2 regions of the Bradyrhizobium sp. UFLA05-89 genome follow, and region 2 is predicted to be linked to the other one. Evidence: riboswitches for the same ligand, from Rfam matches in the RefSeq annotation. Region 2 holds a riboswitch; the other holds the start of a gene.
What was found. A riboswitch is a leader RNA that binds a small molecule or an ion and turns the genes downstream of it on or off. The one in region 2 is predicted to bind cobalamin.
Positions count from the first base shown of each region.

Region 1 (7,151 bases), on a different contig from region 2:
CGCCGCCAGCCGGCCGCCATGCGGGCGCACGCGGACCACGAGGCCGTCACCCGACAGCATCGGCCGCAGCGCGCCGGGACACCAGCCCTTGATCGCGACCGCGCTCATGAGGCCTCCTTCAGCGCCGCCGCGATCGAGTTGCGGCGGGTCTTCCAGAGGGCGGCTTCGTGCAGGCGAGCGAAGCAGATTTCGATCGCAGCCAAGGCGGCCGGATTTTCCCGCGCCATGAACGACCGGACATCGTCGTTGCCTAGGGTCGCATCATAATAGACATCGAACAGATGCGGCGGCACGGCGCCCGCCAGATGCGCGAATGCGGCCATGTGCTCGAGCGTCGCAGTGATCTCGGCAGCGCCGCGAAAACCATGGCGCATCATGCCTGCGATCCAGTCCGGGTTGGCGGCGCGGGCGCGAACGACGCGCGAAATCTCTTCCGTAAGCGCGCGCGCCTGCGGCTGGTCGGGCCGCGTCGCGTCGAGGTGATAGAGCGACGGCGCGGCCACGCCTAGCTTTGCCGCCGCAGCCGCAACGCCCGCCTCATGCGCGGCATAGTCGGCGGCGAGCAGCAGGTCTGTCTCTGGCAGATCCTGCACATGGACGAAGGCGTTGGCGCTGGCGAGCCTCGTCTCGATGCCGGCGCGATCGGGCCGCATCTCGCCGTCTGAAGACAACGCCCAGGATGACGCCGACAGCCAGGCCTCGCCGGCCGCCTCACGCGAACCTTCAGTGAAGACATCCGGTATCGAGGAGAGGCCGACGCCATATTGTCCGGGACGTGGCCCGAACACGCGCGCGGCGCGCGTGCGATAGGGATTTTCGTTACCCTCGTCTTCGCGGGTCGAGAGTGCCTCGCTGGCTGCCTCGAACAATTGGGCGAGACCCGCGAAGACGTCGCGGAACAGTCCCGACACGCGAAGTGTGACGTCGATGCGAGGACGGCCGAGCTCGGCCAGCGCGATCATGTCGTAGCCAGTCACGCGTCCTGATGCGTGATCCCAGCGCGGCGCGAGCCCGGCCAGATGCAACGCCATCGCAAACTCCTCACCCGCCGTGCGCATGGTCGCGGACCCCCAGAGATCGACGACGAGCCCCTTCGGCCAGTCGCCGTGATCCTGCAAGTGGCGGCGCAACAGTTCTTCGGCGAGCTTCACACCTTGCGCATGCGCCGACGGCGTCGGCACGGCGCGCGGATCGACGGCGAACAGGTTGCGCCCGGTCGGCAGCACGTCCTGGCGCCCGCGATAGGGCGAGCCCGCTGGCCCGGGGGCGACGCGCCTGCCGGACAGCGCCGCAATGAGCGCGTCCCTCTCCGCTTCGCCGCAAATCCCCCGACCGAACACATGCAGGCCATCGCCGAACTGGCTTTCCTTGAGATCGCAGACGAAACGGTCGATGCGTGGAATCGCTTCGGCAGATAGCGCCGATGCGGCAAGGCCGAGGTCGGCGTCGAGGCCGGCCGCGTGCGCCTCGTCGCGGATAGCGGCAATGAGCCGGTGCCGGCGCGCGGGATCGAGGCCGTCGGCGGTCGAATATTCGTCGAGCAGCTGCTCGAGCCGGCGCAAGCCCTCCGGCACCGCGGACTTCGCCAGCGCCGGTGGCAGATGGCCGATCGTCACCGCACCGGTGCGCCGCTTGGCCTGCGCGGCCTCGCCGGGGTCGTTGACGATGAAGGGATAGACGACAGGCAGACCGCCGATCAGCGCCTCGGGCCAGCAGGACGACGACAACGCCACGGATTTCCCCGGCAGCCATTCCAGCGTGCCATGCGCGCCCATGTGCACGACGGCGTCCATGCCCTGCTGCCGGAGCCAGAGATAGAACGCGACATAGGCATGGCGCGGGGTGCGCGAAAGATCGTGATAGTCGGCGTCGCGGTGACTGACATAGCCACGTTCCGGCTGCACCGCGATGATAGCCTTGCCGCTTCTGATCGCCGCGAAATGAAATGCGCCGCCGCGGCAGCTCGGATCATTCTCCGGCGGCCCCCAGGCGCGGGCCAGATCGTCCTGCAATGCCTGCGGAAGGCGGGAAAGCGCCGCGCGATAATCGGCTGCGCTCCACGTCAATTCCTGTTTCAGCAAGTGATCGCCGAGAGCACTCTGTGGTTCAACATCGAAGCCAGCTTCGCTGAGATCAGAGAGCAGCGCCTCGACGGACGCAAGCGCATCGAGCCCGACCGCGTGGGCGATCTGGTGCGGCCGACCGGGATAGTTGGAGAGCACGATCGCCAGCCGCTTCTCGCTTGCCGGCTTCTCCGCGAGCCGCTGCCAGGCCGCCACGCGCGCAACGACGGCGGCAATGCGCTCTTCGTCCGGCCGATGGGCGAGATGCGCGAATTGCAGATCAGGATCGCGCTCGCCAGCCGACTTGAAGCTCACCACGCCCGCAAACACGCGGCCGTCGACCTCCGGCAGCACGACGTGCATCGCAAGATCGCCCGGCGAGAGACCGCGGAGCGACTCGGCCCAGTCCTCACGACGTGCCGTGGAGAGCGCGACCTGGAAGACCGGGCATGACGCAGCATCGAACGGCGTCGTGCCGTCATCGCCAAGCGCAGAGAACGCCGTCGCGTTGACGATGGCCGCTGGCAGACATTGTGCAAACAGTGCGCGTAGCCAATCCGCCACGCCGGGCGCTTTCAACGATGTAACGAAGACACCAAAGGCTTCGAAACCTCTCTCGCGCAGCGCTGCGATCAGCGCATCGACGGGCGCAGTATCGGCGGCCGTGAGATAAGAGCGATAGAAGGTCACGATCGCGCGAGGTTTTCCGCCGGGGTCGGGCAGCGCCCCGACAACGCCGCTTCCCGGCTCGTAAAATCCAATCTCGGGAACCTCGATCTCACCTACCACCGGTCCCGCATAGAGACCCGAGGCCAGCGCAAGCTGCGCGATCGCGGCTTGTGCGGCGACCGGTCCGCCCTTGTCGCAGAGCACTTTCAGCCGTCTGAGCGTCGAGACCGGCAAGGTCGAGAACGCATCCAGCCGTTCATCGTCGCGACCATCCGCTGGCAACACGGCAAGCGCGATGCCGCGGTCCTTCGCCAGTTGCTGCAGGGCTGCAAGCCCATACGCCCAATAGGACTCGCCGCCGATCAGGCGCAGCAGAATGCCGCGCGCTTGCGACAGCGTCCGCTCGATATAGGTGTCGACCGACAACGGATGACGCAGCTCGGCGAGATTCGCCAGCCGCAGCGACGGCAGGCTCGCGCACCCTCGCCGCCAACCAGCCGCGAACGCGGCGAGATCTGAGTCCGAGAACGAGAGCACCACGAGATCGGCCGGATCCTGGCCGATGTCCCTTGGCGTCGCAGTCTCTTCCAGACCACGGCTCTCGCGGAAGACGACGTGCATCAGATCCCAAGCCCTGAGATACCAAGTCCTGCCTTGATCGCGGTCTCGTCGATGTCGCCATGCTCGCCGATCACGACCAGCTTGGATTGCCGGGGACGCACGCCCCAGGGCTGATCGAACTGGTGCCGCACGCGTTCGCCGACCGATTGCAGCAACAGCCGCATCGGTTTGCCCTTGACCGCGATATAGCCCTTTGCGCGCAGCACGTTCTGCTCGCGCGCCAGCCGTTGCACCGAGGCGATCAGCGCCTCGACGTCGACGACCTCAGGCAGATCGATCACGACGGAGTTGAAATCATTGTGCTCGTGATCGTCCTCGCCGTCGTGATGCGAGGGGCGCGCGGCGAGATCATCTTCGGCCGCCGCCTCAAGACCGAGGATCACGCGCAAGTCCACCGCGCCGTCGACGACCGGCAGCATTGGAACGGGGCGCGGCATTTCCGCCGCGATCGCCGCCTTCGCTGCTTCGAGTCCCGCCGCGCCGGCAAGATCGGCCTTGGTCAGGAGCACGATATCGGCGCAGGCGATCTGGTCCTCGAACACCTCCGACAGCGGCGTCTCGTGATCGAGATTCTCATCCGCCGCGCGCTGCGCCTCCACCGCAGCCGGATCGGGCGCGAAGCGTCCGGCCGCGACAGCCTCGGCGTCGGCGAGCGCAATCACGCCGTCGACCGTGATGCGTGAGCGGATCTCCGGCCAGTCGAACGCTTTCAGCAGCGGCTTCGGCAAGGCCAGCCCCGACGTTTCGATCAGAATATGATCCGGCCTCACCCGACGTGCGAGCAGTTGCTCCATCGCCGGAATGAAATCGTCGGCCACGGTGCAGCAGATGCAGCCATTGGCGAGTTCGACGATGTTTTCCTCCGGGCAATTGGCATCTGCGCAGGATTTCAGGATCTCGCCGTCAACACCTTCGCTGCCGAATTCGTTGACGAGCACCGCGAGCTTCTTGCCGTTGGCATTGCTGATCAGATGCTGGATCAGCGTCGTCTTGCCTGATCCCAGAAAACCCGTGACGACCGTGACCGGGACTTTTGCGAGCGTGTTCATTCGGCGGCCTCCGGCACGACGGCGATGGGGGGAATGCGGGCAAGCGATTGCTTGCGGAAGATTTCGGGGCGGCTGCGCCATGGCACGATGCCGTCGGGCGCAGCCGCGTAAGCCGAAGCGCCTGCGATCACATCGTTCGCATTGGCATCCGACAGGCGGCCGTAGACGTAGGACCATCGGCCCGGCGCGCTGAGTGCGACCGAGCAGCCCTGGCTACACGCCGAGAGGCATTCGACGGGAACCAGGTTGACGCCCTCGGGCACGCCGGCCTCGAGGATCGCGGCATGCAGCCGTGCGCCGGGCGTGGCTTCACCTTCGCCGGGTGTCTGCCCGGCGCGGCAGGTGATACAAACGTGAAGTGTGACGGCCATCGCCCCTTCCAGGATATCTGCGGGAGGCGATGAGGCGCACGAACCGCTCGAAAGAGGGTCCGTTTCCCCGTCGCGGAACACCCCGTCCGCCGGTCCAAAACAGTCGCGCTGGCAGGTCTCCCGGCTTGCGGAGCAGGGTATTTCCCTTCGATCCCCGCCTTCCCGATCCCATGGGATCAGTGGCTTCGGGCATCTCTCCGGTCACGGTCGCGGGGGCGGCTGCTTTTCGAACACGAATCTTGCCGATTCGAGCCCTATCGCATTCCCTCTTCGCCTGTCGTAGGACAGGAACCAACACTGGCCCACCATTTGCCCATGGCCGCCACTTGTCAAGCCGAAGGACCATTTCAGATGACGCCTGAACCGGATACCCCAGCGGTGCAAGACACCGACGCCCGGCATGCCACGAAAATGGCGAAGAAGAAGGTTGCCCGCGACAAGATCATGGCGACCAAGAGCGGCGAAAAGGGGCTGATCATCGTCCATACCGGCGCGGGCAAGGGCAAGTCCTCCTCCGCCTTCGGCATGATCGTTCGTTGCGTCGCGCATGGCTTCCCTTGCGCGGTCGTCCAGTTCATCAAGGGCGCCTGGGATACCGGCGAGCGCCGCCTGCTCACCGGGCATTTTGGCGATCTCTGCCAGTTCCACGCCATGGGCGAAGGTTTTACCTGGGAGACGCAGGACCGCGCCCGCGACATCGCCGCGGCGAAGGCCGGCTGGGAGAAGGCGAAGGAGCTGATCCTCGACCCCAATTTGCGCATGGTCGTGCTCGACGAGATCAACATCGCAATGCGCTACGACTATCTCGATATTGCCGAGGTCGTCGACTTCCTGAAAACGCAGAAGCCGCCGCTGACGCATGTCGTCCTCACCGGACGCAACGCCAAGGACGAGCTGATCGAGATCGCCGATCTCGTCACCGAGATGACGCTGGTGAAACATCCGTTCCGCTCCGGCATCAAGGCACAAGCCGGCGTCGAGTTCTGAGACTTCGATGGCGCGCGCATTGATGATCCAGGGAGCGGGCTCGGACGTGGGCAAGTCGCTCGTCGTCGCGGGCCTTGCGCGTGCCGCAAAGCGCCGCGGCCTGCGCGTGCTTCCCTTCAAGCCGCAGAACATGTCGAACAATGCGGCGGTGACCGTCGATGGCGGAGAGATCGGCCGCGCGCAGGCGCTCCAGGCGCTCGCCGCCGGCGTCGAGCCGCACACCGACATGAATCCCGTGCTGCTCAAGCCCGAGACCGATGTCGGCGCGCAAGTCATCGTCCAAGGCAAGCGCATCGCCACCGCGCGCGCCCGCGACTACGCGGCGATGAAGCCGACGCTGATGGGCGCCGTGCTCGAAAGCTTCGAACGGCTGAAGACGCGCGCCGATCTCGTGCTGGTCGAAGGCGCCGGCAGCCCGGCCGAAGTCAATCTGCGCAAGGCCGACATCGCCAATATGGGCTTTGCCCGCAAGGCTGATGTTCCGGTGGTGCTGGTCGGCGACATCGACCGCGGCGGCGTCATCGCGCAGCTCGTCGGCATCAAGACCGTGATCGATCCTGACGATGCCGCGATGATCCAGGGGTTCGTCATCAACAAGTTCCGCGGTGATCCCACGCTGTTCGACGACGGCTACCGGCTGATCCAGGACAAGACATCCTGGCGCGGCTTTGGCGTGCTGCCCTGGTTTAACCGCGCCGGCGAATTGCCGGCCGAGGATGCACTGGGATTGGGCGACGCGCGAAGGCCCGGCAGATGCAAGATCGCGTTTCTGGCGCTGTCGCGGATCGCCAATTTCGACGATCTCGATCCGCTCAAGCTCGAACCAAACGTTGACCTCGTGATGGTCCGTCCCGGCGAAGCCATCGCGGGCGACGTACAGCTCGTCATCATCCCTGGCTCGAAATCGACGCGCGGCGACCTCGCCTTCCTGCGCGCGCAAGGCTGGGACATCGATCTCCTCGCACATCACCGCCGCGGCGGGCACGTGCTGGGTGTCTGCGGCGGCTACCAGATGCTCGGCCGCAGCGTGGATGATCCCGAAGGCATCGAGGGCTCGACCGGCGCGACAGCCGGCCTCGGCCTTCTTGAGGTGACGACGGTGATGTCGCCGCAAAAAACGCTGACGCGCGTCACCGCGCGCCATGCCGGGACCAGCGAGCCGATTGACGCTTACGAGATTCACATTGGCCGCACCGATGGGCCGGATCGCGCGCGTCCCTTCGCGATGCTCGATGGTGCACCGGAGGGCGCCATCTCCAGCGATGGGCGCGTGCACGGCAGTTATCTGCATGGGCTGTTCACGTCGGACGGTTTCCGCAAGGCGTTCCTCGCGCAGCTCGATATTCCCACGACAGACCAGCCATACGGCGCAAGGGTCGAGAGCGCGCTCG
Region 1 covers NZ_JBANBA010000051.1:43,633-50,783, reverse strand. The annotation lists gene cobG (precorrin-3B synthase) at 1-108, opposite strand, end outside; gene cobN (cobaltochelatase subunit CobN) at 105-3,353, opposite strand; gene cobW (cobalamin biosynthesis protein CobW) at 3,353-4,402, opposite strand; gene SO139_RS24810 (DUF1636 family protein) at 4,399-4,773, opposite strand; cobalamin riboswitch at 4,867-5,084, opposite strand; gene cobO (cob(I)yrinic acid a,c-diamide adenosyltransferase) at 5,125-5,760, shown strand; gene SO139_RS24800 (cobyric acid synthase) at 5,768-7,151, shown strand, end outside.
Region 1: it holds a riboswitch for cobalamin, as region 2 does, so the genes downstream of both, SO139_RS24810 (DUF1636 family protein) here and metE (5-methyltetrahydropteroyltriglutamate--homocysteine S-methyltransferase) in region 2, are expected to answer to the same signal.

Region 2 (7,151 bases):
AATGCCTCGCCCAGGAGATCGATGTCGTAGCGACGCACCTTGGCTTCGGCAAGAAATCGCTCGTAAGGCATGAGCAGCGCGCCGGCAAAGTAGTTGGCAAGGCCGATGCGGGCAAGCCCGCGCGTCTCCTGATTGGCGAAGCCTGCGCTCTCGACCAACGTCTTCAACTCTTGTTCGAGGCCGAGCATGGCGATCTGAGTTGCGAGCTGGAACGCACGTTGTCCAGGTTCGAGCCTGCGCGAAAGATGCAGTGTCCGGCTCTGCGGATCGAAACGGCGCTGGACATCGTCTGTCGCATCGCCGGTCACAACCGAAACGTCGAACCTCTTTCGCAGATGATCGCTAAGGGTGGACGGCGTTACGGTTGCCGAGGGCGCGAGTTCCTCGGCCATTAGCTCAGCAGCTTCATCAAGTTCGGCTATGTAGTTGTGACGCGCATAGAAGAAATCGCGAACCTCTTCGTAAGGCGTCGAAGGCAGGATCGCTGTTTCGGCCTGCCGGTCCTCACCGAGCAGCGCGGCGAGCGCCGCAGTCTGCTCGATCGCCTGCCGGTACCGGCGATTGATGCCGACAAGCGCCCGCCCGAGCGCCGGCATGTTGACGGCAAGCTCTCGCAGTTCGGCGGCAGACAACGTGTCGCCGATCTCCGGATCCGACAAGGCTTCTCGTAAATCGGCAATGAGCCGCGCCTCGTCATCCTCCGAGAACAACTGAACGTCGACGCCGAATGCAGCGTTGAGCTTGAGCAGCACGGCGATCGTGAGCGGCCGCTGGTTGTTCTCCAGCTGGTTGAGATAGCTCAGCGAAATTCCGATCGCCGAGGCGAGCGCCTGCTGCGTCAACCTGCGCTCCTCGCGCAGGCGTTTCAGGCGCACGCCCATGAATGCCTTCTTCATATGGCGCCCTCCCCGGACTTCGCAAACTTTGCAAATTCACAGCCTTTGCTTCGCAAAGCTTCACCTTTTCAGTACTGTACGCGATCGCCGCTCTTGCAGATATTGCGAATAGCAAGACCAAGTTGCAAGGGTCATCGGATATCCGTCGATGCAGGCCGCTCTCGAATCCATCGCCAGCCGGAACGAGCCCACCCGGTTCGTCGAGGTGATCTTCCCGAGCAGGCCAATCATTACGGCACGCTGTTCGGCGGCAATGCCTTGAGCCTGATGGGCAAGGCCGCCTTCGTTGCGGCGACGCGCCGAGCCCGCTGTGCCGTCGTGATGGCGACGTCGGACAAGGTGCAATTCCACGCGCCGGTCCGTGTCGGCGAGCTCGTCGAGTTGACCGCCCAGGTCGAGCGCGTCGGCCGCTCATCAATGACCGTCTCCGTGGAAGTGGTCGCGGAGACGCTTGGCACAGGCGCTCGCCGGGTCGCCATGCAAGGCTCGTTCGAGATGGTTGCGGTCGACACATCCGGCCGGCCGACGCCCGTGGCTCCGCTTCCTTCAAACCAAGTCTAGGGATATCCAATCGTGAAATCGCATAACGTCCGCACCTACAAGTCCTCCGAGCATCTGGCGCGGGCCGATCAACTCGCCTGGAAGATCGCCGAGGTCGCTTCCGATCCGGTCGCCGTCGAGCCCGCGGTGATCGAGATGATCGGAAACCGGATCATCGACAACGCCGCCGTGGCCGCCGCTTCGGTTGCGCGCCGTCCCGTGGCGAGCGCACGTGCACAGGCAGTTACTCATCCGTTCAAGCCCGGCGCAACGGTGTTCGGACTCGCACCGTCGCGGCGCATCTCGCCGGAATGGGCGGCCTGGGCCAATGGCGTTGCCGTGCGCGAGCTCGATTTCCACGACACGTTCCTGGCTGCCGACTACTCCCATCCCGGCGACAACATTCCGCCGATCCTTGCGGTCGCACAGCATTGCGGCCTCGACGGCGCCGCGCTGATCCGCGGCCTTGCGACCGGCTACGAGATCCAGGTCAATCTGGTGAAGGGCATCTGCCTGCACGAGCACAAGATCGACCACATCGCCCATCTCGGCCCCTCCGCAGCGGCCGGCATCGGCACTGCGTTGGGCCTGCCGATCGAGACGACCTACCAGGCTGTGCAGCAGGCGCTCCACGTCACCACCACGACGCGCCAGTCACGCAAGGGCGAAATCTCGAGCTGGAAGGCCTATGCACCGGCCTTCGCCGGCAAGTTGGCGATTGAGGCCGTCGACCGCGTCATGCGCGGCGAAGGCGCGCCCTCGCCCGCCTGGGAGGGCGAAGACGGTTTTATCGCGTGGCTGCTGTCGGGGCCGAAGGCGCAATACACGGTACCACTGCCCGAAAAGGGTGAGCCGAAGCGCGCCATTCTCGACACCTACACCAAGGAACACTCTGCGGAGTATCAGAGCCAGGCGCTGATCGATCTTGCGCGGCGCATGGGTCCGAAGATCGGCGATCTCACCAAGATCGAGAGCATCGTGATCCACACCAGCCATCATACGCATTACGTGATCGGTACCGGCGCCAACGATCCGCAGAAGATGGATCCGAAGGCCAGCCGCGAGACGCTGGACCATTCGATCATGTACATCTTCGCCGTCGCCCTCGAAGACGGCGGCTGGCATCACCAGAAGTCCTATGCGCCCGAACGTGCTAATCGGCCCGAGACGGTCGCCTTGTGGCACAAGATCTCGACGATCGAGGACCCGCAATGGACCCAGCGCTATCACAGCCATGATCCCAAGCAGAAGGCGTTCGGCGGCCGCGTGGTCGTGACGTTGAAGGGCGGCTCGATTGTCAGCGACGAACTGGCCGTAGCCGACGCCCACCCGCTCGGCGCCCGTCCTTTTGCCCGGCCGCAATATGTCACGAAGTTCCGCAGTCTCGCCGATGGCGTCATCGCACCGCAGGAGCAGGAGCGCTTCCTTGGCCTCGTCGAGCGCCTGCCGGAGCTGAAAGCAGTCGACCTCGTCGGACTCACGTTCACCGTCGATGCCTCGCAACTCGGCCCGAAAGGATCGAGCGGCATCTTCGACTGGTCCGGCTGCTAGCGCCCTCAACACAGCTCTCACGCAATTTCGGGGATTGCCATCATGACGAATGAAGCTCCTTCAAAGCCGACGCCCAAGAAGTCGGTCGCACTATCAGGCATCGTCGCCGGCAACACGGCGCTCTGCACCGTCGGCCGTACCGGCAACGATTTGCATTATCGCGGCTATGACATTCTCGACGTCGCGGAAACCTGCGAGTTCGAGGAGATCGCCTATCTTCTCGTGCACGGCAGCCTGCCGACGCCGGCCGAGCTCGCCGCCTACAAAGCCAAGCTGAAGGGCTTGCGCGGTCTGCCCAATGCCGTGCGAGCGACGCTAGAGGCGCTGCCGGCCGCGGCGCATCCGATGGACGTCATGCGCAGCGGCGTCTCGACGCTGGGCTGCGTGCTGCCGGAGGCCTCCGATCACAATCATCCGGGCGCGCGCGACATTGCCGATCGCCTGATGGCTTCGCTCGGCTCGATGCTGCTCTACTGGCACCATTTCGCTCAGAACGGCCGCCGCGTTGACGTCGAGACCGACGACCAGACCATCGGCGGTCACTTCCTGCACCTTCTGCACGGGCGCAAGCCGTCGGACTCCCATGTCCGCGCCATGCACACCTCGCTCAATCTCTACGCGGAGCACGAATTCAACGCGTCCACCTTCACGGCGCGTTCGATCGCCGGCACTGGCGCAGACATGTACTCCGCCATCACCGGCGCCATCGGTGCGCTGCGCGGACCCAAGCACGGCGGCGCCAACGAGGTCGCCTTTGAGGTGCAGAAGCGCTATGCCGACGTCGAGGAAGCCGATGCCGACATCCGCCGGCGGATTGCGGCCAAGGAGGTCGTCATCGGATTCGGCCACCCCGTCTACACGATCGCCGATCCGCGCAACAAGGTGATCAAGGAGGTCGCCCGCCGCCTGTCGCGCGATGCAGGCGCAATGAAGATGTTCGAGATCGCGAACCGGATCGAGGCGGTGATGGCCGAGACCAAGAAGATGTTCGCCAATCTCGACTGGTTCAGCGCCGTCTCCTACCACATGATGGGCGTGCCGACCGCGATGTTCACGCCGCTGTTCGTGATCGCCCGCACGTCTGGATGGGCCGCCCATATCATCGAGCAGCGCATCGACAACAAGATCATCCGTCCCTCCGCCAACTATGTCGGTCCGGAGAATTTGACTTTCGTGCCGCTCGACCAGCGCAGCGGCCTGCGCCCGTCGGTTCGTGCCGCCTGAAGGATCAGAGATGCCGTATCTCATCGCCGCCGATCTACCTCGTGAATCCGCCGGCAACCGCTTTCGCGCATTGTTGAAGCAGCCCGGCATCCTGAAGCTGCCGGGCGCCCATAACGGCATGGCGGCGCTCCAGGCCAGAGCCGCCGGGTTCGAGGGGCTTTATCTGTCGGGCGCAGCCATGACGGCGTCGATGGGACTGCCGGATCTCGGCATCATCACCGTGGATGAAGTTGCCTTCTTCATCCGGCAAATCGCCCGCGCATCGTGCCTGCCTTTGCTCGTCGACGCCGACACCGGCTACGGCGAGGCATTGAATGTCATGCACGCAACCCGCGTGTTCGAGGACGCCGGTGCCGGCGCACTTCATCTCGAAGACCAGATCCTGCCGAAGAAATGCGGCCATCTGAACGACAAGAAGATCGCCGACGCGCATGACATGGCGGCCAAGGTCGCGGCTGCATCGAAAGCGCGCCGCGATCTCGTGATCATCGCCCGGACCGATGCGGCCGCAAGCGAAGGTCTCGACGGAGCGGTCGCCCGCGCAAAGCTCTACATGGAGGCAGGCGCAGACGCGATCTTCCCGGAAGCGCTTAATACAGCCGACATGTTTCGCACTTTCGCCCAACGCATGCCCGGCGTGCCGCTCCTCGCCAACATGACGGAATTTGGAAAGACTCCATTTTTCACGGCCGCTGAGTTCGAAGCCATGGGCTACGCAATGGTGATCTGGCCCGTTTCGTCGTTGCGAATGGCCAACAAGGCCCAGGCAGACCTCTATGCCGCAATTTCGCGTGATGGCGGCACGCATAAGGTCGTTGACCGCATGCAGACGCGTGCGGAACTCTATGCGACAATTGGATTACAAGTCTACGAAGCTCTCGATTCATCGATCGTCCAAACGATCGTTCCAGCCGGTATGCCACAGCGGAAGTGATCTTCGAGAGGTTGACGTCACCCCTCTCTTGCAGATAATCGAAGCCGTCGAGGTTCTCCGGGTCCCGCTTGATCCGGAGCTAAGAGGGAAGCCGGTGCGCTCCTGGTTCACTTGAACCGAAGCAATGCCGGCGCTGCCCCCGCAACTGTAAGCGGTGAGCCCGCATCCATCAGTGTCACTGAAGCGAAAGCTTCGGGAAGGCCGGATGCAGGCGATGACCCGCGAGCCAGGAGACCTGCCCCGACAACATAATCGTCCACGGGCGGGGTGTCCCGGTGGTGCGCCAAGCAGCTGCCGCTTCTGCGCGGCACTCCTGCCAGCGTCCGCCATGGCCTTTTGCCCCCACCACAATGGGGTTAAAGCTATGACTTCTCTTTCACTTCCAATTGCAACGCTCGGCGCGCCCCGTATCGGGCCGCGCCGCGAACTCAAACTCGCGCTCGAAGGCTTCTGGGCCGGCAAGATCAGCGAGCAACAGCTTCTTGATACCGCGGCCGGGCTTCGTGCCGCCAACTGGGCGCGCCAGAAATCGCTCGGTGCCACGATCGTTCCTTCGAACGACTTCTCGCTCTACGACCAGGTGCTCGATACCAGCGTGATGGTCGGCGCCATTCCGGAGGCTTACGGCTGGACCGGCGGTGCCGTCTCGCTCAAGACCTACTTCGCGATGGCGCGCGGCTCGCAAGGCGATGGTCACGACGCGAGCTGCGGCCACGCCCATCACGGTCATGGCGCAACCGCGCAGGAGATGACCAAGTGGTTCGACACCAACTACCACTACATGGTTCCCGAATTTCGTAAGGGCCAGACATTCAAACTCTCGTCTCGCAAGGCGATCGAGGAGTATGACGAGGCAAAAGCACTCGGCTATCAGACACGCCCGGTGCTGGTCGGTCCCGTTACTTTCCTGAAGCTCGGCAAAAGCCATGACGCCGGCTTCGATCCGGTTTCGCTGCTCGACGGCCTCGTGCCCGTTTATGTCGAGGTTCTCAAGGAATTGGCCCAGCGTGGCGCCGATTGGGTCCAGATCGACGAGCCCTGCCTGGTGCTTGATCTCGACGACGCGGCGCGAAACGCACTCCAGCGCGCCTATGCGCAGTTCGCAAAGGAAGTCCCTGGCATCAAGATCATGCTCGCCACGTATTTCGGCGCGCTAGGCGACAATCTCGCGACCGCTTTGGCGTTGCCCGTCGCCGGTCTCCACGTCGATCTCGTCCGTGCACCTCAGCAACTGGCCCAGATCGAGGCGGGCGCCCGTGCCGATCTCGTGATCTCTCTCGGCGTCATCGACGGCCGCAACGTCTGGCGTTCCAACCTCTCGGCACTGGTCGATCGTTTCAAGCCCACCGTCGCAAAGTTCGGCAACGATCGTGTTCAGATCGCGCCCACCTGCTCGCTCCTGCACACGCCAATCGATCTCGAGCTCGAGACCGATCTCGATCCGGACGTGAAGAGTTGGCTCGCCTTCTCGGTCCAGAAGATCGCCGAGCTTGCGACCGTGGCGAAGGCGCTGGCCGGCGACAAGAGTGTCGCGGATGCCCTTGCCGCATCCGACCTTGCGGCAACCGCACGCAAGACGTCACCGAAGATCCACGATGCGAGCGTTGCCAAGCGGATGGCTGCGATCGACGATGCCATGCGTCGTCGCACCAGCGCTTTCGAGAGCCGTGCGGCCGTTCAGCGCAAGCGCTTCGAACTGCCCGCCTTCCCGACCACCACGATCGGTTCGTTCCCACAAACCGCTGACGTCCGCAACGCCCGTGCAGCGCACGCGAAGGGCAAGCTAACCGATGCGCAGTACGAGCAGTTCCTCCGTGAGGAAACCGCCCGCACCGTGCGCTGGCAGGAAGAGATCGGTCTCGACGTGCTCGTGCACGGCGAATTCGAGCGCAACGACATGGTGCAGTATTTCGGCGAGCAGCTCTCCGGCTTCGTGTTCACCAAATACGGCTGGGTGCAGTCCTACGGCTCCCGCTACGTCCGTCCGCCGATCCTGTTCGGGGACG
Region 2 covers NZ_JBANBA010000014.1:19,858-27,008, forward strand. The annotation lists gene SO139_RS10080 (short-chain fatty acyl-CoA regulator family protein) at 1-896, opposite strand, end outside; gene SO139_RS10085 (acyl-CoA thioesterase) at 1,164-1,457, shown strand; gene SO139_RS10090 (MmgE/PrpD family protein) at 1,470-2,987, shown strand; gene prpC (bifunctional 2-methylcitrate synthase/citrate synthase) at 3,030-4,211, shown strand; gene prpB (methylisocitrate lyase) at 4,222-5,145, shown strand; cobalamin riboswitch at 5,179-5,402, shown strand; gene metE (5-methyltetrahydropteroyltriglutamate--homocysteine S-methyltransferase) at 5,510-7,151, shown strand, end outside.